One region of the Ferribacterium limneticum genome, then DNA from elsewhere that is predicted to be linked to it. Evidence: riboswitches for the same ligand, from Rfam matches in the RefSeq annotation. Region 1 holds a riboswitch; each other region holds the start of a gene.
The links. Region 1 has a riboswitch for cobalamin ahead of KI617_RS19260 (energy-coupling factor ABC transporter permease). Riboswitches for the same ligand answer to the same signal wherever they lie in the genome.
Positions count from the first base shown of each region.

Region 2: linked by a shared signal. The riboswitch ahead of cbpA (modified peptide precursor CbpA) and the one ahead of KI617_RS19260 (energy-coupling factor ABC transporter permease) in region 1 are both predicted to bind cobalamin.
Region 3: linked by a shared signal. The riboswitch ahead of bluB (5,6-dimethylbenzimidazole synthase) and the one ahead of KI617_RS19260 (energy-coupling factor ABC transporter permease) in region 1 are both predicted to bind cobalamin.

Region 1 covers NZ_CP075191.1:4,010,930-4,018,707, forward strand. Annotated here, with positions in the region: gene KI617_RS19240 (TonB-dependent receptor domain-containing protein) at 1-1,753, shown strand, start outside; gene KI617_RS19245 (FecCD family ABC transporter permease) at 1,760-2,737, shown strand; gene KI617_RS19250 (ABC transporter ATP-binding protein) at 2,734-3,507, shown strand; gene cobO (cob(I)yrinic acid a,c-diamide adenosyltransferase) at 3,511-4,101, shown strand; cobalamin riboswitch at 4,128-4,331, shown strand; gene KI617_RS19260 (energy-coupling factor ABC transporter permease) at 4,452-5,129, shown strand; gene KI617_RS19265 (energy-coupling factor ABC transporter substrate-binding protein) at 5,126-5,494, shown strand; gene cbiQ (cobalt ECF transporter T component CbiQ) at 5,484-6,215, shown strand; gene KI617_RS19275 (energy-coupling factor ABC transporter ATP-binding protein) at 6,212-7,048, shown strand; gene cobM (precorrin-4 C(11)-methyltransferase) at 7,091-7,778, shown strand, end outside.
Region 2 covers NZ_CP075191.1:455,466-463,243, forward strand. Annotated here, with positions in the region: gene KI617_RS02150 (hypothetical protein) at 1-71, shown strand, start outside; gene ubiA (4-hydroxybenzoate octaprenyltransferase) at 230-1,117, shown strand; gene KI617_RS02160 (cytochrome C) at 1,117-1,539, shown strand; gene ubiD (4-hydroxy-3-polyprenylbenzoate decarboxylase) at 1,536-2,999, shown strand; cobalamin riboswitch at 3,062-3,197, shown strand; gene cbpA (modified peptide precursor CbpA) at 3,306-3,473, shown strand; gene cbpB (peptide-modifying radical SAM enzyme CbpB) at 3,470-4,843, shown strand; gene KI617_RS02180 (GNAT family N-acetyltransferase) at 4,904-5,401, shown strand; gene KI617_RS02185 (DUF4870 family protein) at 5,405-5,812, shown strand; gene KI617_RS02190 (YitT family protein) at 5,820-6,428, opposite strand; gene KI617_RS02195 (hypothetical protein) at 6,439-7,134, opposite strand; gene dacB (D-alanyl-D-alanine carboxypeptidase/D-alanyl-D-alanine endopeptidase) at 7,127-7,778, opposite strand, start outside.
Region 3 covers NZ_CP075191.1:151,609-159,386, forward strand. Annotated here, with positions in the region: gene KI617_RS00720 (diguanylate cyclase) at 1-132, opposite strand, end outside; gene KI617_RS00725 (ABC transporter substrate-binding protein) at 129-1,034, opposite strand; gene KI617_RS00730 (SCO family protein) at 1,087-1,680, opposite strand; gene KI617_RS00735 (hypothetical protein) at 1,677-2,018, opposite strand; gene KI617_RS00740 (cobalamin-binding protein) at 2,076-2,867, opposite strand; gene KI617_RS00745 (cobalamin-binding protein) at 2,871-3,761, opposite strand; gene cobD (threonine-phosphate decarboxylase CobD) at 3,758-4,750, opposite strand; gene cbiB (adenosylcobinamide-phosphate synthase CbiB) at 4,743-5,654, opposite strand; gene bluB (5,6-dimethylbenzimidazole synthase) at 5,651-6,397, opposite strand; cobalamin riboswitch at 6,439-6,634, opposite strand; gene KI617_RS00765 (cobyric acid synthase) at 6,693-7,778, shown strand, end outside.

The DNA of each region.
Region 1 (7,778 bases):
CCTCGCGGCACTCGACCCAGTCGTTGTCACGGCTTCCCGACAGGAAATGAAAGCCTCGGAAGTTCTGTCGGATATCACGGTCCTCGAACGCGAGGATTTGGAGCGGGCCGGACAATCGACCCTGGAAGAGGTGCTGGCCCGGCAACCGGGAATCGAATTCATGTCGAACGGTAGCAATGGTGCGACGACCAGCCTGTACTTCCGCGGCACCAACAGCAAGCATGTCCTGTTGCTGATCGACGGCATGCGTGTCGGCTCGGTCACGGCTGGCGATGTCAGCTGGTCGCGCCTTCCGCTGGCTCAGGTCGAGCGTGTGGAAATTGTTCGTGGCCCGGCCTCGTCGCTTTACGGCGCCGATGCGCTCGGTGGAGTGGTCCAGGTATTCACCCGGCAGAGCGAAGGTCCCGCCCGCTTCTTTGGCGAGGCTGGCGCAGGAAGCTACGATACCTATTCCACTTCCGGCGGTGTCAGCGGCAGCCAGGATGGCTGGCGCTATGCGCTGAATGCCAGCACCTATCGGACACGGGGTTTCAACTCCAAGCTGCGCACGACCGGCAAGGACAACGATCGGGACGGTTTCGAAAACAACAGTGTCTCCGGCCGTATCGCCTATGAGTTTGCCAAGGGCCATGAGGCAGGTGCCCAGGTGTTTTACAGCGACGGCGAAAGCAAATACGACGCAGGCAAGGACGACCGCAATCAGCTCACAGTTTCCAGCTTCAACACCTTCCTGCGCAACCGGATCACCCAGCAGTGGACGAGCACACTAACCGTCGGCCAAAGCGTGGACGACTCCCGCAATACAGGGACCTATAACACCAGTTACAAGACCGAGCAGACGCAGTATGCCTGGCAGAACGATGTGAAGACCGGGATCGGCACCTTCCTGCTCGGCGCCGAGCGACTCGACCAGACGGTCAGCGCGACGACAGCCTATCAACTCACCTCACGCACCAACGACTCTGCCCAGATTGGCTGGCTGGGCAACTACCAGGCCCACCGCCTGCAATTGAATGCCCGCTACGACGACAACTCGCAGTTCGGCGACAAGGCAACCGGCTCGGCGGCCTACGGCTACAAGTTCGACAAGAATTGGCGGGCCAATGTCAGCTATGGCACGGCCTTCCGGGCGCCTTCTTTCAACGATCTGTACTGGCCTTTCGCCGATTACGGCGCCTGGGGAACCTATCAGGGCAACCCCAATCTCCAGCCGGAATTCGCGCACAATCGTGAAGCCGTGCTGCACTACGACAATGGCCAACACCGCGTATCGGTCACCTGGTTCCTGAACCGGGTACAGAACCTCATTGCCAGTTCAGGCGGCTTCAATGCAATGCCGGTCAACGTCGGCAACGCCCGCCTGGAAGGCATCGGCATCAACTATGCCGGCCGCGTCGGCTCCTTCATCCTCGAAGCCAACTACAATCACCAAGATCCGCGCAATACCGACACTGACAAACTGCTCGCCCGCCGGGCCCGCAATTTTGGATCGGTCGCCGTCGGCCAGGCCATCGGCCCCTGGGATTGGCGCATGGAATACCAGGCCAGCGGCTACCGCTTCGACGAGGCGCTGAACAATGTAAAACTGGACGGCTATGCCCTGCTCAACCTCTATGGCGCGTATCGTTTCACGCGTGACTGGTCTGTTTTCGCCCGCATCAACAACCTGTTCGACCGCGACTATGTCCTGGCCGACGGCTTTGCGACGCCGGGCGTGAACGCGTTTATCGGTATTCGCTACGCCCCGAAATAATCCACCATGCCCACTCGCCAGCGCGCCTTCCTGATCCTCACCAGCCTCTGCCTGTTGGCCGTGGCGAGTTTCGGCTTGGCGTTGACGGTGGGCAGTTTCAAGGTTTCCTATGGCGAAGTGCTGGCAGCGCTGCTCGGCCACGAAGGCGGCGGCGGTGACGTGGTTCTGCAGCTTCGCCTGCCGCGCGCCATTGCCGGCTTTGCCTGCGGCGGACTGCTGGCGCTGGCCGGCGCACTGATGCAGGTGTTGCTCCGTAATCCACTGGCCGATCCTTACGTGCTGGGCATTTCCGGCGGCGCCGGGGTGGGGGCGATGTTTGCCATCCTGATCGGCCTGCCGGTGCTCGGCATCGATGGCCTGGCTTTCCTTGGAGCGCTGGGGGCGATGTTCATCGTTTTCGGGCTGGCCCATGGCGATGGCAGCTGGACCCAGACCCGCCTGCTGTTGACCGGCGTCATCGTTGCTGCCGGTTGCGGTGCGCTGGTCGCTCTGATGCTGGCCATCGCCGAGGAACACAAGCTGCGCGGCATGCTGTTCTGGCTGATGGGCGACCTCGGGCAGAGCACCCAGTGGTGGCCGGCCTTGCTGGCGCTGGTCGTGGCTTTGGCCGCGGCCATGCCCTTCGCCCGCGAACTGAATCTGCTGTCGCGCGGCATGATGCAGGCGCAGGCACTGGGCGTTGCGGTTGGCCGGCTGCGTTATGCCATTTATCTGCTGGCTTCGCTGGCTACAGCGGGGTCGGTGACCACCGCCGGCTCAATCGGCTTTGTCGGGCTGGTCGTACCGCATCTGGTGCGACTGGCTACCGGCAACGACCAGCGGCTGTTGCTCCCAGCCTCGGTGCTGGCCGGCGGTTCGCTGTTGGTGCTGGCCGATACGCTGGCCCGGACACTGATCGCACCGCAGCAACTGCCAGTCGGCGTGCTGACGGCATTGATCGGCGTGCCAGTTTTCCTTTTCCTGTTGTCGAGGCAGCCGAAATGAGCCGCCCGCTGCTCGAAGCCCGTCAGCTGCGCGTCGAAATCGGCGACAAGACAGTGGTCGACCGCCTGGATCTTGCCGTCACGACTGGCGAGCGGGTAGCCATCCTCGGCCGCAATGGCGCCGGTAAATCGACCCTGCTGTCCACACTGGCCGGCCTGCGCAAAGCAGCCGGCGGCGCCGTGTTGCTCGACGGCGAGGATGCCGCGCTGATGCCGCCACGTCAGGCCGCCTTGCAACGTGCCTGGCTGGGACAGTTCCAGAACGATCCCTTTGGCTCGACCGTGCTGGAAACTGCGCTGACCGGCCGCCATCCGCACCTTGGCCGCTGGGATTGGGAATCGACCCGCGACGCGGAACTGGCGCGTGGTGCGCTGAAAGCGGTGGGGCTGGATGGCATGGAAACCCGGCAGATTCACACCCTCTCCGGCGGCGAACGCCAGCGGCTGGCCATCGCCACGCTACTGACACAGGCCGCACCGCTCTACCTGCTCGACGAGCCGCTATCGCATCTCGACCTCAACCACCAGATGGCCGTGCTTGAACTGTTCGCTGGCACGGCCCGCGACTGCGGCGCCGGCGTCATCATGGTGCTGCACGACCCGGCCCTGGCCCACCGCTTCTGTGACCGGGCGCTACTCGTTTTCGGCGACGGCCGCACCGAGATTGCGCCGGTCGACGACATCCTGACGGCCGAAACGCTGTCCGACCTTTACGGCTATGGCCTGCGACAAATCGAAGACCGCGGCCATCGCTGCTTTATTCCGGAATAGACAATGAGCATCACGCACGAAGAACGCATGCAGAAAAAGAAGGCCGTCATCGACAGCAAGATCGAGGCGGCACAAGAGGAACGCGGCGTGCTGGTGATCAACACCGGCAACGGCAAGGGCAAGTCGAGCGCGGCTTTCGGCGTCGTCGCCCGCGCCCTTGGCCACGGCCTGAAGGTTGGCGTCGTGCAGTTCGTCAAAGGCCGCTCGGATACGGGTGAGGAAGCCTTCTTCCGCCAGCAGGCCAACGTGCAATGGCATGTCGGCGGCGAGGGCTTCACCTGGGAAACCCAGGACAAGGACCGCGACGCCAAGGCCGCGCAGGCCGCCTGGGACATCGCCTGCGGTCATTTGAGCGATCCAGCCATCGGCCTCGTCGTCCTCGACGAAATGACCTACGCCTTCAAGTATGGCTGGCTGGATCTCGACACCGTCATCGCCAAGCTGCTCTCCCGCCCCCGGATGCAGCACGTGATCATCACCGGCCGCGCCGCCCCGCAGGCCCTGCGCGATGCCGCCGATACGGTCAGCGACATCGGCATGGAGAAACACGCCTTCCAGAGCGGCATCAAGGCCATGCCGGGATTGGAGTTCTGAACATAGCCAACGTCATAGTTATTCATTAGAATCAAATTTTTTCGGGTGCCCGCGCTTGTTTTGCAAGCAAGGGTGAAACGGGAAGCCGGTGACCTCGCAAACGCGACCATTCCGGCGCAGCCCCCGCTGCTGTAAGCCTGACGACTCCGCATCCGCCACTGTGTTCGCACGGGAAGGCGCGGGGAAGGACGATGGCGAGCCAGAAGACCGGCCCGAAAAATTCGTAGCACCATTCCCCGGGGTGACGGGAAGGCTCGTGTCGATCTGCCGCTTTTTTTGCATGCCGGCAATCCCGCCCAAACTCCCCCCGCCTTGGTGCCTGTTTTTTGTGCAGTCGTCGGGAGGTTCGCATGCACATCATGGAAGGTTTCCTGCCGGTCGAGCATGCGCTCGGCTGGACTGTCGCGTCGGCGCCATTTGTCGCCCTCGGCATTCGTTCGGTCCGTCGCCAGCTGCGCGAGCAGCCGGAACAGCGCATGCTGCTCGGCGTCGCCGCTGCTTTTTCCTTCGTCCTTTCCGCGCTCAAGCTGCCCTCGGTCACCGGCAGTTGCTCGCATCCGACCGGCGTCGGCCTCGGCACCCTGCTCTTCGGGCCGCTGGCCATGGTGCCGGTCGGTCTCGTCGTGCTGCTCTTCCAGGCCTTGCTGCTCGCCCACGGCGGGCTGACCACGCTCGGCGCCAACCTGTTTTCGATGGCCATCGTCGGCCCCTGCGCGGCCTATGGTGTTTTCCGCCTGGCCCGTGGCCTGGGGTTATCCCTCACCGCCGCCGTTTTTGCCGCCGCCTGCCTGGGTGACCTGGCCACCTACCTGACGACCAGCCTGCAGCTGGCCTGGGCTTTCCCCGACCCGTCCGGCGGCTTCACCGCCTCGCTGCTCAAGTTCGGCGCCATCTTCGCCGTCACCCAGTTGCCGCTGGCGATCAGCGAAGGCCTGCTCACCGTGCTGGTGGTCAATGCCCTGACCCGCTTCAATGCCGAGGAACTGCGCCACCTGCCGCTGTTCGCGGGGCGCGGAGCACGGCCATGAAGAAGCAGAACTGGCTGCTGATCGCCGCCGTCGTGTTGCTCACCGCCCTGCCGCTTTGGCTGGTGCCACACCTCGGCATCGGTACGGCCGCTGGACCGGATGGTCAGCCCGCAGCAACCTTTGGCGGGGCCGATGCGCAGGCGCAGCAGGCCATCGTGCAGATCGCCCCGAACTACCAGCCATGGTTCGCCCCGCTGCTCGAACCGGCCAGCGGCGAAATCGCCTCGCTGCTTTTCGCGCTGCAGGCGGCCCTCGGTGCCGGGGTGATCGGCTACTGGCTGGGTTCGGTCGTGACCCGCGAACGGCTGCTCAAGGAGGCCGAACGCCGGGCCGCCGAGGCCGGCAAGGATCACCGTGCTGATTGAGCAGGCCGCCTACGGCAACCGCTGGCGCCGCGTCAGCCCTGCCGCCAAGGGCGCCTTCGCACTGGCCGGACTGATCGCCGCCTTCGCCGCGCCGACGCCGCAGGCCGCTGCCAGTGTGGCTGCCCTGCTGGCCGGCGTCGCCTGCCTGGGTGCTGGCGTGGCACCCGGCCTCTACCTGCGTGTCGCCGCGCCAGCCACCGGCTTTCTCGCCCTCTCCGCCCTGTCGCTGCTCGTCAGCCTCGATAGCAACCTGAGCTGGCGCTGGGCGCCGGAAGCCTGGCCGCAGGTGGCGACGCTCAGTAGCCGCTCGCTGGCCGCCCTCGCCGCCCTGCTCGGTCTGGTGCTGACCACGCCACTGCCCGACCTGCTCGGCCTGCTCCGCCGTCTGCGCTGCCCGGATGTCCTGCTCGACCTGATGGTGCTGTGCTACCGCATGCTGTTCGTCTTCTCGGCCGCTCTGCACGACACCGCGACGGCCCAGCACGCCCGCCTCGGCTACGCGTCGACGCGGCTGGCCTGGCGTTCGATCGGCCGGCTCGCCGCTAACCTCGCTGTCCAGATCTGGCAGCGGGCACACGCCTTGCACCAGGCGGCACAAGCTCGCAATGGCGACGGGGCGCTACGTTTTCTCAGCCCGGTTTTCGCCCACGCCCGGCGCGACACCCTGCTGGCCGCCCTGGCCGGTGGGCTGCTGATCGTTGCCGCAAGGTTGTTGGCATGACGCTGCTGCTCGAAGCCAGCGCCTTGCGCCATGTCTACGCCGACGGCAGCATCGGTCTGGACGACTGCTCGCTGGCCATCCGCAGCGGCAGCCGCAACGCCCTGCTCGGCCGCAACGGGTCCGGCAAGACCACCTTGCTGCAGCACTTCAACGCCCTGCTGCGACCGACCGGTGGCCAGGTGCGCTTTGCCGGCCTGCCGGTCGACTACGGGCGCAGCGGCTTGAACGCGCTGCGCCGACGGGTCGGGCTGGTATTCCAGAATCCCGACCGCCAGTTGTTCTCGGCCAGCGTGGTCGAGGATGTCTCTTTCGGCCCGCTCAACCTCGGGCTGGACGAGACCACGGTGCGCCAGCGCGTTGGGGCGGCGCTGGCCGCCGTCGGCATGAGCGATCTGGCCGACAAGCCGGTGCATCACCTCAGTTTCGGCCAGAAAAAGCGGGTGTGCATCGCCGGCGTACTGGCCATGCAGCCCGACGTGCTGCTGCTCGACGAACCGATGGCCGGGCTCGACGCCACCATGCAGATCGAACTGCAGGCTCTGCTCGACAGCCTGACAGCGCGCGGCATCACCATCGTGCTATCGACCCACGACGTCGATTTCGCCTATCGCTGGGCCGACGACATCCACTTGTTCGCGGCCGGCCGCTGCCTGGCTTCGTTCGCCGCCGGCGACCTGCCGCAACACGCACTGCCACTACGCGCCGCCGGCCAGCCACTCCCGGCTGTGCTCGAACTCCACCGGGCGCTGGCTGCGCACGGGCTGGGCGACCAGCCTCCGCCGCGCAGCCTGGACGCCCTGCTCACCCATCTCACCGCCAAGGACGCCCGATGAATTTTGGCCACTTTTTCACTTTCCCTGTAACAGCTACCTGCCATGGCCACTAAACCGCAACCCGGCACCGTCTGGTTCGTCGGCGCCGGCCCCGGCGACCCGGACCTGATCACCGTCAAGGGCCGCAAGCTGCTCGAACAAGCCGGTGCTGTGCTCTTCGCCGGCTCGCTGGTCGATCAGGCGGCAACGCTGTACGCGCCGGCCGGCTGCGAAATTCGCGACTCCAAGGACATGACGCTGGAAGAGATGACCGACTGGCTGATTGCCGCTGCCAACCGGCATGAAACGGTGATCCGCCTGCAGACCGGCGACCCCGGCCTCTACGGCGCGCTGATCGAAATGACGCGGCCGCTGACCGCCGCCGGCATCGCCTGGGCAGTGGTGCCGGGTGTTTCCTCGGCCATGGCCTCGATGGCCGCGGCCGGCGAAACCCTGACCCTGCCGGAAGTGACGCAGACCGTGATCCTGACCCGCGTCGCCGGCCGCACGCCGATGCCGCCGGGCGAGGAACTCGAAGCCCTGGCCGCCCACAAGACGACGCTGTGCGTCTACCTGTCGATCACGCTGCTGCACAAGGTGCAGGAGGCGCTGCTCGCCGCCGGCTGGGACGAGGATGCACCGATTCTCGTGGTGCAGAAAGCCAGCTGGCCGGGCGAGGAAAAGATCGTGCGCGGCACGATCAAGGACATCAAGCGCAAGTGCCAGGACGAAAAGATCGCCAGCCAGGCCA
Region 2 (7,778 bases), 660 kb from region 1:
AGGCCATCCTGGCGCATTCCGGGCAGGCGGTCGTCGCCTGGCAGCAGGCTTCACGGGTCAAAAAGGACTGAGTCCTCCCCGGGGCTTGTCGTTCCCGCGAAAGCGGGAACCCAGCAAATTCGTGATGCCTGGATTCCCGCCGGTGCGGGAATGACGTTTAACTGAGCGGCATTCCCCCCGAGGGAATCCTTTCTGCAGTTCCCCGTGTCTGCCAAGGTAAAATCATCAGATGAACTGGCCAGCGCTCAAAGAAAAACTCGACCTCTACGAAAAGCTGATGCGGCTCGACAAGCCGATCGGCATCCTGCTGCTGCTCTGGCCGACGCTGTGGGCCTTGTGGCTGTCGTCGTTGGGGCGGCCGAACTGGATCATCGTCTGGATTTTCGTGCTCGGCACCGTGCTGATGCGTTCGGCCGGTTGCGTGATCAACGATTATGCCGATCGCGACTTCGACAAGCATGTCGAGCGCACGAAAGAGCGGCCGCTGACTTCTGGAAAGGTGACGACCAAGGAAGCGCTGGCGCTGTTTGCCGGACTGTCGCTGCTCTCATTCCTGCTGGTGCTAGTCCTCGGCAATACGTTGGTCATCTGGCTGTCGGTGCCGGCTGTCTTTCTGGCGGCGAGCTATCCATTCACCAAGCGTTTCCTGGCCATTCCCCAGGCTTATCTGGGCGTCGCTTTTGGTTTTGGCATCCCGATGGCCTACGCCGCCCATATCGGCGGAGTGCCGCCCGAGGCGTGGTGGCTGTTGCTCGCCAACGTCTTCTGGGCGGTGGCCTACGATACCGAATACGCCATGGTCGACCGTGACGATGACCTGAAAATCGGCATCAAGACCTCGGCCATCACCTTTGGCCGCTTCGATGTGGCTGCCGTGATGTTCTGCTACGCCGCGACGCTGGCCATCATCGGCTGGATTGGCTACACACTGAATCTTGGCCCTGCTTTTTACACCGGACTGGTGGTGGCAGCCGGCATCATGGGCGTGCATTACACCTGGATTCGTGGTCGGGAGCGGACGCCGTGCTTCAAGGCTTTCCTGCACAACAACTGGGTCGGCGCCGCGATTTTCGCCGGCATTGCCGTTGATTTTCTGGTTTCCGGAAGGAGCTTCTGATGAAAGCTTTGATTTTTGCCCTGTGTTGCCTGTCGACTGCTGTATTCGCCGAAGACGCCCGCCAGTTGGCCAAACTGCCGGCACCGGCTCAGGAGTCGCTGCGCCAGGAAATGCTCGACAACTTGGTCGCGGTCAATGAAGTGCTGTCGCTGATGGCCGAAGGCAAGGTCAAGGAAGCCGGCGAGGCGGCCGAGGCCAAGCTCGGCATGTCGGCCATGGGCAAGCACCGCAGCAAGCCTTTCGACGCCCGGCCCGGTCCGCACATGCCGCCGGCCATGCACGGTATCGGCATGGATGGCCACAAGGCGGTCAGCGAGTTCGCCATCGTGGCCAAGACCGGTGACCGGGACAAGGCGCTGGCCCTGCTGCCCAACCTGACTTCAGCCTGTGTCGGCTGTCACTTTTCGTATCGCACCCGATGAAATATCACGATCTGCGCGACTTCATGTCGCAACTGGAAAAGACCGGCGAACTCAAACGGATCGGCGTCGAGGTCGATACCCACCTTGAAATGACCGAAATCGGCGACCGGGTCCTGCGCGCTGGCGGGCCGGCCCTGCTCTTCGAAAAACCGAAGGGGCATACGATCCCGGTGCTGGCCAACCTGTTCGGTACGCCGAAACGGGTGGCGCTCGGCATGGGTGAGGAATCGGTGCAGGCCCTGCGTGAAGTCGGCAAGCTGCTGGCGTATTTGAAGGAACCGGAACCGCCCAAGGGCCTCAAGGACGCCTGGGACAAGCTGCCCATCCTCAAGCAGGTCATGAATATGGCGCCGAAGAAGGTGTCGAACGCGCCGTGCCAGCAAGTCGTGTGGGAGGGCAAGGATGTCGATTTGAGTCGCCTGCCGATCCAGCACTGCTGGCCGGGTGACATCGCACCGCTGATCACCTGGGGCCTGGTCGTCACCAAGGGCCCGCACAAGAACCGGCAGAACCTCGGCATCTACCGCCAGCAGGTGCTCGGGTCGAACAAGGTGATCATGCGCTGGCTGGCGCATCGCGGCGGGGCGCTGGATTTTCGCGAGCATCAACTGGCCAATCCGGGGCAACCGTTCCCGGTCGCCGTCGTGCTCGGCTGCGATCCGGCGACCATTCTCGGCGCCGTGACGCCGGTGCCCGATTCGTTGTCGGAATACCAGTTCGCCGGCCTGCTGCGCGGCGGCAAGACCGAGCTGACGCAATGCCTCGGCTCGACCCTGCAGGTGCCCGCCTCGGCCGAGATCGTGCTCGAAGGCGTCATTCATCCCGGCGAGGTGGCGCTCGAAGGGCCGTATGGCGACCACACCGGCTACTACAACGAGCAGGCCGAATTCCCGGTATTCACCATCGAGCGCATCACCATGCGCCGCGACCCGATCTACCACAGCACCTACACCGGCAAGCCGCCCGATGAGCCGGCCGTGCTCGGCGTCGCGCTCAACGAGGTGTTCGTACCACTGCTGCAGAAACAGTATCCGGAAATCGTCGATTTTTACCTGCCGCCGGAAGGCTGCTCATACCGGATGGCCATCGTCAGCATCAAGAAGGCTTACCCCGGCCACGCCAAGCGCATCATGTTTGGCATCTGGTCCTTCCTGCGCCAGTTCATGTACACCAAGACCATCATCGTGGTGGACGACGACATCGACATCCGCGACTGGAAGGAAGTGATCTGGGCGATGACGACGCGGATGGACGCGACGCGCGACACGACGCTGGTCGACAACACGCCGATCGACTACCTCGATTTCGCCAGCCCGGTCGCTGGCCTCGGCTCCAAGATGGGGCTGGATGCTACCAACAAGTGGCCGGGCGAAACCAGCCGCGAGTGGGGGCGGCCCATCGTGATGGATACCGACGTCAAGAAGCGTGTCGACACGATGTGGCAGGAACTAGGCCTTTAGGACGAATTGACCCGTGGCGCGGCGGCTTGAGAGAATCCGCCCTCCTATCGGCATCGAGATACGGAACACGGTGCGAATCCGTGGCGGGCCCGCCGCTGTAACCGGGGACGAAGACTGCATGGTCGCCAGACCAGCCACTTGCGGGGCATGCCGCGCAGGGAAGGCGCAGCGCTTCGGCTGATCCGGAAGCCAGAAGACGAATCGATGCCAATCAGGAGCCAAGGCAAGGGCTCCGGCTGAATGCATGCGACCAGCGTGCACTCAGCCGGGGCCCTTTTTGTTTTTTGTCTTCCCGAGGAGTGGACAATGTCCCAGATCGTTTCTCAAGTCGCATCCAATACCGTTAAAACCCAGCCGACATCCGCCCAACATGCGCAGCCGGTGGCCCCGACCATCGCTGTTCGCAAGAGCTGCAACCCGGACGGCATCGGCCTCTCGCACTACGTGCTGATGGACCGGAAGGCGGCCAAGTGAGTGCGCTAATCGCCGAGCGTGCCGCGCGCGGCACGCTGTTCCAGCCGGTCGATATCGGCCACCCGGTCTATGCCGCGGTGACCGATCCGCAGACGGCTTTCTGGGCGCTGGTCGACAAGACCCGCGTCCATGAGGCCGGCGGCGACCCGGTCCTGGTCGCCGCCTATGCAGCCAAGGCCGAACAGTTCTCGCAGGAACTGCATGCCCTGCGCTTCGGCCTGAAGCCTTCCGGTGTTTATTTGAACCCGACCGAGCGTTGCAATCTCAACTGCACCTACTGCTATCTGCCCGATACCCAGCGCAGCGGCGGCAGCCACATGCCGGTCAAGACGCTGCTTGATTCCCTGGCCAAGCTGCGCGATTACTTCCGTTCGGTGATGCCGGCTGATCGCAAGCCGCGCGCCATTTTTCACGGTGCCGAGCCGCTGATGAATGCGCCGGCCGTCTTCGAAGCCATCGATGCCTTTGCCGACGATTTCGTCTTCGGCCTGCAGACCAATGGGACGCTGCTCGACGATGCGGCACTCGACTTCCTGACTTCGCGCAATGTCAGCGTCGGCCTGTCGCTCGACGGTCCGGTCTCCGGCATTACCGATGCGACCCGGCGGACCTGGAGCGGCAAGAGCGTGCACGACAAGGTGCTGCGGGCGATGGAAAAGCTGCGCGGTTACGGCTCGTGGAGCGTCATCACGACCTGCACGACAGAGAACTTGCCCCACCTGACGCGCATGGTCGAGCTGTTCCACGCCCACGAAGTGCCAACCTGCATGCTCAACACCCTGCGCTGCACCTTGCCCGGTGCCCGTGGGGTCAAGCCGGCCGATGGTGACATGGCGGCGGCCTTCTTCGCCGCTCTCGACCGGACCCACGAGTTGTATCAGGAAACCGGGCGCAAGCTGATGGTCGCCAATTTCGCCAATATCCTGATCGGCATCCTGGCGCCGACGGCCCGCCGGTTGATGTGCGACATCTCGCCCTGCGGCGGTGGCCGAGCCTTCTTCGCGCTGGCCGCCGACGGCAGCCTCTATCCATGCAGCGAGTTCATCGGCCTGCCGCGTTTCAATGGCGGCAGCCTGCTGACTGGCGGGGTCGAGGCCGCGCTGGATTCCGCCGCCTTCCGCGAGGTGACGACGCGCGACGTTGACCGGTTCAGCCCGTGCGGCGATTGCGCGATCCGCCATTTCTGCGGCTCGCCGTGCCCAGCCGAAGCTTTCGAGATGAACGGCGGCATGGACAAGATCGGCGCCTTCTGCGATTTCTACAAGGAACAGGTCAATTACGCCTTGCGCCTGATCGCCGACGGCAAGGCCGATGACTATCTGTGGGATGGCTGGGACGAGGGAACCGAAAGCGTTTTTGCGATGGGTTGAGAAATGCCGGGCGGGCGCTTTAATATGGCGCCCTTCCTTTGCTTTCAGGCATCGCCAGTCATGCACTCCCGTCTTGTCATTACCGCCACTGATTTGGCTGATCTGCGTCACGTCGAAGCCTTTCTCGACCTGCTCGAACACTATGCCCGTGATCCGATGGGCGGCGGTGATGGCCTCTCGGATTACGCCAAGGTCCATCTGGTCGGCACCATGCAGGAGGTTCCAGGCTTTCATGGCGCGCTGGCCTGGCTCGATGGCAAGGCGGTCGGACTGATCGACTGTTTCGCCGGCTTTTCGACCTTCGCCGCGAAGCCGCTGCTCAATGTTCACGATATCGTGGTGCACGAAAGCTTGCGCGGCCTGGGCATCGGCCAGGCTCTGCTGGCTTGGGCTGAACAACGCGCTCGCCAACTTGGTTGCTGTAAGCTGACGCTGGAAGTGCTGTCCAACAACACGCGGGCGATGGCTTCCTACCAGCAGGCCGGATTCGCGCCCTATGTGCTCGATCCGGCCGCCGGCCATGCGCTGCTCATGCAGAAATATCTCCCGGAGGATTAACTCATGCAGGAACCTCTTCCCGTCGACGACCTCAAGGGTGTGCGCCTTTCTCTGGTGCAATACACCCACTTCATCTACGGCCTGCACGCTATTGCCGTGCTGATCGGCGTGACCTCGGCGGCAACGGTGGCCGGTGGTTTCGTCTTTGGCCTGCCGTCCCTGCTGGCGGTTTTTCTCAATTACCTGAAGCGGGGCGAGGTCAATGGCACCTGGCTGGAAAGCCATTTTCGCTGGCAGATCCGTACCTTCTGGTTCACTTTCCTGTGGCTGGTGGTCTATGGTTTGCTGATTATCACCATCATCGGCATTCCCATCGCCTGGATCCTGATCGCCCTGCTTGGCCTGTGGGTCGGCTATCGGGTCATCCGTGGCTGGGTGGCGCTGAACGGGGTGCGGCCAGTCGGCGAATGACCGGGGCTCAGGTGCCCATGTAGCGTCCGTTCTTGTGATTGACCGCAATGACCAGGTTCAGCGCCACCGCGCCGACGATCGAGAAGCCGACACTGACCGGGTCGCGGACGAAAAGCGCCGCGCCCAGAATCAGGCAGTCGGCCGCCATCTGCAGCTTGCCGGCCCGCCAGCCGCGTGTGTTCTGCAAATGGATGACCAGAATGCCCAGGCCACCCAGGCTGGCCTTGTGGCGGATCAGCATCAGTAGCCCGACTCCGGCCAGAAAACCGGCCATCACCGCCGCAAAGCCGCGGTTCAGTGACTGCAGATGAATCAGCGTCGGCAGCAGTTCGGTGTATAGCGAGAGCAGGGTGATCGACAGGAAGGTCTTGATGGTGAAGGCCTTGCCCATGGCCCGCAGCGCCAGCGCATAGAACGGTAGGTTGACCGCGAACAGCACCAGCCCGATCGGCCAGCCGCTCAGGTAGTGGATCAGGAAGGCAATGCCGACCGTGCCGCCGGTCAGCAGGCCGGCTTCGCGGAACAAGAAGACGGCAAAGGCGACCAGCAAGGGGGCGACGAGCAAGGCCTGGGCATCTTCGAACAGGTTGTGGTGATGGCTTTCCGTGGTGTTCATGGCGGGCCGCTCAGCCGTAATACTGGCGAATCACGGCCAGCGACCGTGAATAGCTGTGCCTGATCTGGGCGTCTTCGTAGCGATGCTGGCGGCCCACGGGGCAGGCCTGGCGGGCCAGGCAGCCGTGGGCGCAGGGTGATTCCGGCCGCAGGCGGTAGCGGCTGCAGGCGTCGAGATCGAACTGACCATCTTTCAGGGCATTGGCCGGGCAGGCGGCCACGCAGGGCTGGGGCGCGCAGGTCGGGCAGGGGCTGCGCGCTTCCTCGGCCAGCGATGGCGCAAAGTCGGTGTCAGCCATGACTACGGCGCGATAGGCATACCAGCTCCCCCATTCCCGGTCGACGCCGACCATGATCGGCGATGGATGGTGCCAGCCGGCCAGCTTGCCCAAGGCCTGCAGGCCGATCGGCTGGTTGCTCGGAAAGAGGATACGGTAGCGCTGGCCGGGCAACTGTTCGGCAAACCAGCGTTCGACGGTGCGGATGCTGTAGTCGTCGATCGGGTGCTCGCTGGTGATGCCGGAGGCCTGCACGCATTCCCACAAGCGCCGCCCGCCGTGCCCGAAGAGGATCAGCTGCCGCTCGCCGGCTTGTGGCGCCAGCTTGTCGACAATGTCGGCCGGCAGGTCGTGCAGGTTGAAGACGAACTGGCGGTTCAGCCCGGCTTCGTTCAGATAGTCGCCCGGAAAGGGCCGGCGTTCACTCATTTTCCAGAACCGGCGCTTTCTCGCCGACTCGACGCTGGGCGACCCAGACGAGCAGCGCATCGATGGCGGCGCTGCCGGCCTGGGCGCGCGGATGGTTGATCAGGAAGGTGAAGGCGTAACGGCGGCCCAGCGCATCCAGCGCGTAGCCCGAAGCCGTTTTGACGCCATCCAGCGTGCCGGTCTTGATATGAGCGCGGCCGGTGGCATCGGAAGCGTTCAGGCGTTTTTTCATCGTGCCGTCGATGCCGACAATGGGCATGCTGGAAACGAATTCCGGCATCACCGGATTCTTCCAGGCGTCGAGCAGCAGGCGGTTCAGGCTGTCGGCACTGATCCGCTCGAGGCGCGACAGGCCCGAGCCATTGTCGAGTACCAGTTCGTCGAAGCGCAGGTTGCGGGCCACCAGCCAGTCGGCGATCCGCTGCTTCGAGCGTTCGGCCGTGGCCGGCGCCGCGTCATTGCCCAGCGTGAGGAAAACCTGCCGGGCCATCACGTTATTGCTGAACTTGTTGATGTCGCGCACCGCATCGGCCAGCGGCGCCGATTCGTGCTGGGCCAGCAGCTTGGCGCCAATCGGCACGCTGCCGGCGCGCACCTGGCCGCTCAGCTTGCCGCCAAGTTCCTGCCACAGGGCGCGGATCAGT
Region 3 (7,778 bases), 360 kb from region 1:
CTTGAGGCGGAGTTCGCCTTCCAGCGTCTTGATCCCGCTGAAGGTGAAATACGCGACCAGCGCGATGGCAATCAACGTGCTGGGGAGCAGCGTCAATAGCAGCAGGCGATGGCGGAGGGTGAGACGATTCATCGTGCTTCCCTGTCAGCAAGGATGGAGCGTCGCAGCGACGCTTCATCCGGAATATTGAGCCCCAGCGCCTGAGCAACATTGGTATTGATGGCAATGGCAAACTGGGCGGGGCCGGTTGGGGGGGCAAGGTTGATGCCGTTGTTGACGATCATGTCGGCCGTCTGGCGGGCAATCTGGCTCGGTGTGCTATGCAGCGCAGCCAGCGCGCCGGCCGTGACAAAGGCGGTGGAGTAGCCGATGACCGGTCGCTGGTGGCGGAAGGCGGTAATCAGGATGGCCTTGATATTGTTGCGGTGGTAGATGCTGGCATCAGGCAGGGCGAGCAGGGCACCACTCCGGGTGAGCAGGGTATTCAAGGCCGGCAATAGCGTCTTGTCGGTATCGCTGTCTTCGCTGTCCAGTACCAGTCCGGACCAGGCGAAGGCCTGGCGATACTGGCTGGCGGAGTTTCTTGTCTCGCTGCTGAAAAGTATGCCGAATCGCTTCTGGTCCGGTAAGAGATGGCGCAAGAAAGCAGCTTGCCGGTTGGCCGGTTGGTCGAGATAGATGGCGGTGATGCGGCCGGAAGTCCGCCGATGCTCAGCCAGGATCTTTTCGTAGTTTTGTCGCGGCAGCAGTGTCGCGATGATCGGGGTGCTGTCGCCTCGACTCAAGGTCCGGCGCAAGGCTTCACTGCCGACGGTGACGACCAGATCGGGGGGCCTGGACGGTTGAGGTGGCGCATCTCCCTGGCTGGTCGAGACAATGTTCCAGGTCGTCCCGCTGAGCGATTCATCAAGGATGTTGGCGAATTCGCCATACATGCCGCCGCCTTCGCTGAGAACAAGCGCAATGCTGCCGGCCTGTGCCGGTACGGCAAGGACGATCAGTAAAATCAGGACGAAGCGGCTCAAGCTGCGCATCAGCGGAATATCGCACGGCAGGTATGCCAATGCAATGAGGGTTTTACACAGGTCAACGATTGTTGATCATGCGACCGATTTGTTCCGTGATTTCTGACACAGGCATGGCAAAAGCGAATTTCTTGACGAAGCTGCCGTCCGGGCCGAGCAGGATCATGCCGGCGGAATGGTCGACTGCGTAGCGGTCTGCGGCAACGCCGGGTTCCTTGACTTTGGCGTAGCGAATCTTGAAATTGTCGGCCGTACGCCGAATCAGCGCGGGTGAGGCGGTGAGGCCGAGAATGCGGGGGTCGAAGAACTCGGTATAAGTCTTGAGAATCTTGCCGGTGTCACGCTCCGGGTCGACTGAAATGAAAATGGCCTGGACTTGTTTGGCATCGGCGCCCAGTTGTTTCAGGATTTCGGCCATTTCGACCAGCGTGGTCGGGCAGATGTCGGGGCAGTAGGTGTAGCCGAAGGCGATCAGTTGATAGCGCCCGCGAAAATCCTCACTGGTGACCGAGCGTCCGTTCGGATCCTGCAGAAGGTAGCGTGGATTGATTCCTTCGGTGCTTCCTTCTTTTAGCAACTCAAGGCTGTGGGAGGCCTGCGCGGCAGCGTGGCCGGCGACCAGAAGAGCAAAGAGAAATACGAGGGTACGAATCATTTGCTATCGGCAAATGCCGACTTCATGCGTTGTTCGGCTGCGGCAATGTTGCTGGCCAGGCTTGCGGCATCTGGGCAGGTGGCACCCTTGCCTTGTTCGAGATAGGCGGCGTTGGTGGCGTTTTCAAAAACTTCGCCGTAGCCGCGGGTCTTGGGGGCGGTGGTGATGATGGCATTGCGGGCACGGGTGACCAGGGCCGGCTGCTGGCAGGCCAGGGCGATGCCGTTGAGACGGCCGAGCGCTTCGACCGCAACAGTGCCCGGGTCGGTATCGGCAGCCATGCTGCTGTTGGCGAGAGCGGCAAGGATCAGGGCAAGGAGCGGAGCAGTGATCTTCATGAACGGAATCCTTAAGTTTGGACGACGATTATAGGCAATGTGCCGGTCGTGGCCTTTTCACAGATCAAAAATGGCTAGCAATTGCGGCAGGCCTTCGCTGATCGCGACGGGGCCAGGAGTCAGGATGATCGCTGACTTGATTTCGTGCATTTTCCCGTTGCGTACCGCCGGGATGCTGTCCCAGCCAGGGCGGGCGGCGACGCGCTCGGGGCGGAAGTGCTTGCCGCACCACGAGCCGATGATGATGTCCGGGGCACGGGAGATGACGGCTTCCGGTGTTGGGCGACGATCCTTGGCCAATGGTGAGCGGGCCTGCTCGGCAAAAATGTCTTCACCGCCGGCGATTTCGATCAACTCCGAGGCCCAGCGGATGCCGCTGATCAGCGGTTCGTCCCATTCCTCGAAATAGACGCGCGGTTTTTTGCCGCTGCGGGCGTAGCGTTCGGCAGCGATGGCGCGGGCTTTTTCAATTTCCGCTTCCAGTCCGGCAACGATCTCCAGTGCCTTGGCCTCGGCGCCAACCAGTCGGCCCACCGTTTCCACCATGCCGAGGATGTCCTCGACGCTGCGCGTGTTGAAGGCGTAAACCGGCACGCCGGCCTTGATCAGGTCGCGCGAAATCTCGCTTTGCAGGTCGGAGAAGGTCAGGACCAGATCGGGCTGGGTAGCGAGGATCTTGTCGATGTCGCCGCTGGTGAAGGCGAAGACCTTCGGTTTTTCCTTGCGGGCCTCCGGCGGGCGCACGGTGTAGCCGGAAATGCCGACGATGCGCTCCTGCTCGCCGAGGGCGTAGAGGACTTCGACGGTTTCGGTGGTCAGGCAGACGATGCGTTGGGGCAGGCGGGGCATGTTTTACTTGGCAGAACGGTGGCTTCTTGCGACATCGAGGTGGGCGCAAAGTTTCTCGGCACCATCAAGGATGCGCGGCGTGTGGCGCTGCATGATGTCGGGGTTGATGTGGAACAGGTTGTTGCGCTTGACCGCCGTCATCCGTGTCCATTTGTCCCAGTCGTGCAGCCACTCCGGCTTGGCGTCGCCCATGCCGGTAGCGATGATGGCCTCGGGGTCGGCTTCGAGCACGGCTTCGACACTGACCGTCGGCGCCATCTTGCCGAGGTGGCCGAAAACGTTGGTGCCGCCGCACAGCGTGATGGCATCGCTGATGATCTGCGGGCCGCCGACCGTCATCAGCGGCGTTTTCCAGATTTGATAGAACACCCGGACCTTGGGCTTGCCGGCATTGGCCGCGCGCAGGGCCTCCAGGCGTTTGCGGAAACGTTCGGCCGTGGCATTGGCGACTGTTTCGGTGCCGGCCAGTTGGCCCAGGCGCACCAGTTGGTCGGCGACGTTTTCCATCGTGTTGGGCTGCGAAACATAGACCGTCAGGCCCAGCCCCTTCAGCTTGTCGACCTGCGGCATGTTGTTGCCGCTTTCCCAGGCCAGGACCAGATCCGGTTTAAGGGCGGCAACGGCCTCCAGATCGACGCGCGAATAGCCGCCGACGCGCGGCACTTTCTTCGCTTCCGGCGGGTGGTCGCTGTAATCGACGGTGCCGACCAGCCGGTCGCCAGCCCCCGCTGCGTAGAGGCTCTCGGCGATGTGCGGAGCGAGCGCGATGATGCGTTTGGCCGGCGCCTTGAGGCGGACTTCCTGGCCGGTGTCGTCCTTGAAGACGAGGTCGGCGTGGACAGTAGTGGACACGGCGAAGGCTGCAGCCAAGGCCGCAAGCAAGTGGATTTTCATGCGGGTTTCCATTCGGCAAGTGCCTGGCCCAGACGTTGCCATTCGGTTTCGCTGCCGGGAAGGCCAAAGCGGAGCAGGGGCTGCTGGTCGAAGCGGCGGGTCAGGATGCCCTGGCGGGCGAGGGCTTCATGTAAATCGCCGGCGTGTTGGGTGGTCAGCGTGGCGAACAGGGCGGTGGCCTTGACCTCGCCGAGCGGGGCGAGCATCAGGAGCAAACGTTCGCCGGCGGCCTGCAGGCGGGGACGGGTGGCAGCCTGCCAGGCAGTATCCTGCAAGGCCAGTTTGGCCGCCTCGCGCGACGGGCCGCTGATCGTCCATGGGCCCTGTGCCTCGCTCATCCGGCCGAGCAGTTCGGGGGCACCAAACACGAAACCGACACGGATTCCCGCTAGGCCGAAGAACTTGCCGATGGAGCGGAGGACGATCAGGTTCGGCGCTTCTTCGCTACCGGCCAGCGGGGTGACGCTGTCTTCCGGCGTCGCATCGATAAAGGCCTCGTCGACAATCAGCCAGCCGCCGCGTTTCTTGATCTGCCGGGCGGCGTCGAGCACGATGTCGTGCGGATGGCGGTCGGCCGTCGGGTTGTTCGGGTTGCACAGCAGCACGTAAGGAGTCGCTGCCGCCAGCGCCCGCGGCAACAGGGCATTCTGCAGGAAACGGATCTTGTGGCCGGCGTGTTGCCAGGCCTGGGGGTGCTCGGCGTAGATCGGCGAAATGCAGGCGACGACGGCGCGGGGCAGCAGGGTCGGCAGCCACTGGATTGCCGCCTGCGAGCCGGCGACGGGCAACAGGTTGGCGTTGCCGTAATAGGCGGCCGCAGCGGCTTCCAGGCCGTCGTTGCTTTCCGGCAGGCGCTGCCAGACAGCGGGCGGCAGGGCCGGAACCGGCCATGGGTCAGGGTTGATGCCGGTGGACAGGTCCAGCCAGTTATCCAGCGGAATGTTGTAGTGTGCCGCGGCTTCACGCAGGCGGCCGCCGTGTTCAAGCATCCAGGAATCCAATCACGAAAAATGCGCTCAGCCAGAGCCAGAGGCTCTGCCGAATCAGGGCAATCGCCCGGCCAAGGTCGGCGGCAACCGGTGCCGGTCCGCTGCCGAGCGGTGGGCGGATTTCTTCCTGCCCATGATAGATCGCCGCGCCGCCGAGTTGCACGCCGAGACTGCCGGCCCCGGCCGACATCACCGGTCCGGCGTTCGGGCTGTCCCAACCCGGCGCCTGGGTACGCCAGCAGGCCAGCGCGTTGCGGGTCTGGCCAAGCAGGGCATAGGTCAGGGCCGTCAGGCGGGCCGGAACCCAGTTCAAGGCATCGTCAAAACGGGCGGCAAAACGGCCGAACAGGTTGAAGCGTTCGGTGCGGTAGCCCCACATCGCATCCAGCGTATTGGCCAGGCGGAAAAGCAGGGCGCCGGGGCCGCCGAGCAGGGCGAACCAGAACAGGGTGCCGAAGATGGCATCGTTGCCATTTTCCAGTACCGACTCGACGCCCGCCTTGGCGATGCCGGATTCGTCCAGCGTCGATGTGTCACGGGAGACAATCCAGCTGACGCGCTGTCGTGCCTCGTCAAGATGCCCGTCCTGCAAGGGTTTCGCGATGGCTTCCGCATGCTCGCACAGGCTCTGCGCACCGAGCGCGAAGTAGAGGAGAGCCACATCGACGGCGAAGGGGGCGTAGGGGCGCAACAGCCAAGCCAGTGCGACAAAGGGCAGGACGACCAGCGCCCAGGCGAACAGCCCTGGCACTAGGCGGCGGTTGTTCAGACGTTTCTCGACAGCGGCGGCCAGGTTGCCGAAACCGACCAGCGGGTGGAAATGGCGCGCTTCGCCGAGCAGGCGGTCGAGCAGCACGGCCGCCAGGGCGGCGGCCGGCATGGCGAGTGCGCCATCGAGCATCATTTCGGAAAGATGCCCCGCTGCTGGATGTCGTCCTGCATGGCGGCGACTGTGTTGGTCAGCGATTCCTGGCGTGTCACATCAGCCTGGCCCCACTGGTCGTAATAGAGCAGGTCGGCAATCGGCAGGCGGGGCAGCCAGCCAGCCTTTTCCAGTTCCGGCTTGTCGTGGAAGTGGCTGACGTAGCCGATGCACAGGTAGGCGATTGGCACGATGTCGGTCGGCATGCCCAGCGCCTGCTGCAGTTCAGGCTGGTTGAAGATGCTTACCCAGCCGACGCCCAGCCCTTCGGCACGGGCGGCCAGCCACAGGTTTTGCACGGCACAGACACTGGAGTAGAGATCCATTGTCTTGATGTGGGTGCGGCCGACGACGACCGGGCCGGTTCGCTCGCGGTCGCAGGTGATGCACAGGTTGATCGGCGATTCGACGATGCCTTCGAGCTTGAGCTGGCTGTAGATTTCCCGCTTGCCCTCGGGGAACATCATGGCCGCTTCGGCATGGGCCTTGGCGAAGATGTCGCGGACCCGCTGCTTGACCTCGGGCGAGCGGACGAGCAGGAAGTTCCACGGCTGCATGAAACCGACCGATGGCGCATGGTGGGCGGCGAGCATGACGCGGGCGAGCACCTCGTCCGGTACCCGATCGGGCAGGAACTGGCCGCGCACATCGCGGCGATTGAAGATGCTGCGATAGACGGCGGCGCGCTCGGCGTCTGAAAAAGAATGGTCAATCTGGTTTTCCATGAATTCCCCTTGTGGAAAAACGATGGCTGCCTGTCCATGCAGCCTAATTTCGTCTCCCGGCCGGTCTTCTGACTTGGATTCAACCGAACGATGCGCCTTCCCGGCCGGGTTTCCCCTCTGCCAGTGGCTTCTTGCATCGCCCGTCCTCCTCACAGCGTTGGGCACGTGGCGGAATTGCACCGCCTTCCCGATTCTCCGTTCAGCAGGCTGAACGGCACCCGGAGACACTCGCCCAAATCAAATTGGGCGGCCCCGATGGTGCCATAATTACCGACTTTTTTCACATATGCTCGCCATGCCCTGTTATTCCCTGATGGTCCAAGGCACTACCTCCGATGCCGGTAAATCGACGCTGGTCGCAGCGCTGTGCCGCATCCTGAAGCGGCGGGGCGTGCGGGTGGCGCCGTTCAAGCCGCAGAACATGGCGCTGAATTCTGCCGTGACGGTGGATGGCGGCGAGATTGGCCGGGCGCAGGCCTTGCAGGCACTGGCCTGCGGGCTTCTGCCGCATACCGACTTCAATCCGGTCTTGCTCAAACCGACCACCGACAAGAAGGCGCAGGTCATCATCCACGGCAAGGTGGCGATTGATCTCGATGCCAAGGCCTATCACGCCTACAAACCACGGGCGATGGGGGCGGTGCTGGAATCCTGGGCGCGGCTGACTGCTGAATACGAATGCGTGGTGGTCGAAGGCGCCGGTTCGCCGGCCGAGATCAACCTGCGCGACCGCGACATTGCCAACATGGGCTTTGCCGAGGCGGTCGATTGCCCGGTGATCATCGTCGCCGACATCGACCGTGGCGGTGTCTTTGCCCATCTGGTTGGCACGCTGGAATTACTGTCACCCTCCGAGCAGAACCGGGTCAAGGGTTTTGTCATCAACCGTTTTCGCGGCGATATTGCCTTGCTTGAATCGGGTCTGACCTGGCTGGAAGAGCGCACTGGCAAGCCGGTTCTGGGCGTCCTGCCCTATCTGCATGGCCTGATGCTTGATGCAGAGGACGCCATCGCCACCGCGGCGGTCGGCGGCAAAAAGACGGCAAAACTGAAAGTCGTTGCCCCGGCCTACCCGCGCGTCTCCAATCACAACGATCTCGATCCGCTGCGTCTGCACCCGGAAGTCGATTTTCGCTGGATCGGCCCGGGTGAGACGCCGCCAGCCGCCGATCTGATCGTTTTGCCCGGTTCCAAGGCGGTGCGCGCCGACATCGACTGGCTACGGACGCAGGGCTGGGACAAAGCGATCCACAAGCATCTGCGCTACGGTGGCAAGGTCGTCGGCCTGTGTGGTGGCTACCAGATGTTGGGCCGGATGATCCACGATCCGCAGGGGCTGGAGGGGCTGTCGGGCAGCACGGCTGGCCTCGGCGTGCTGGCC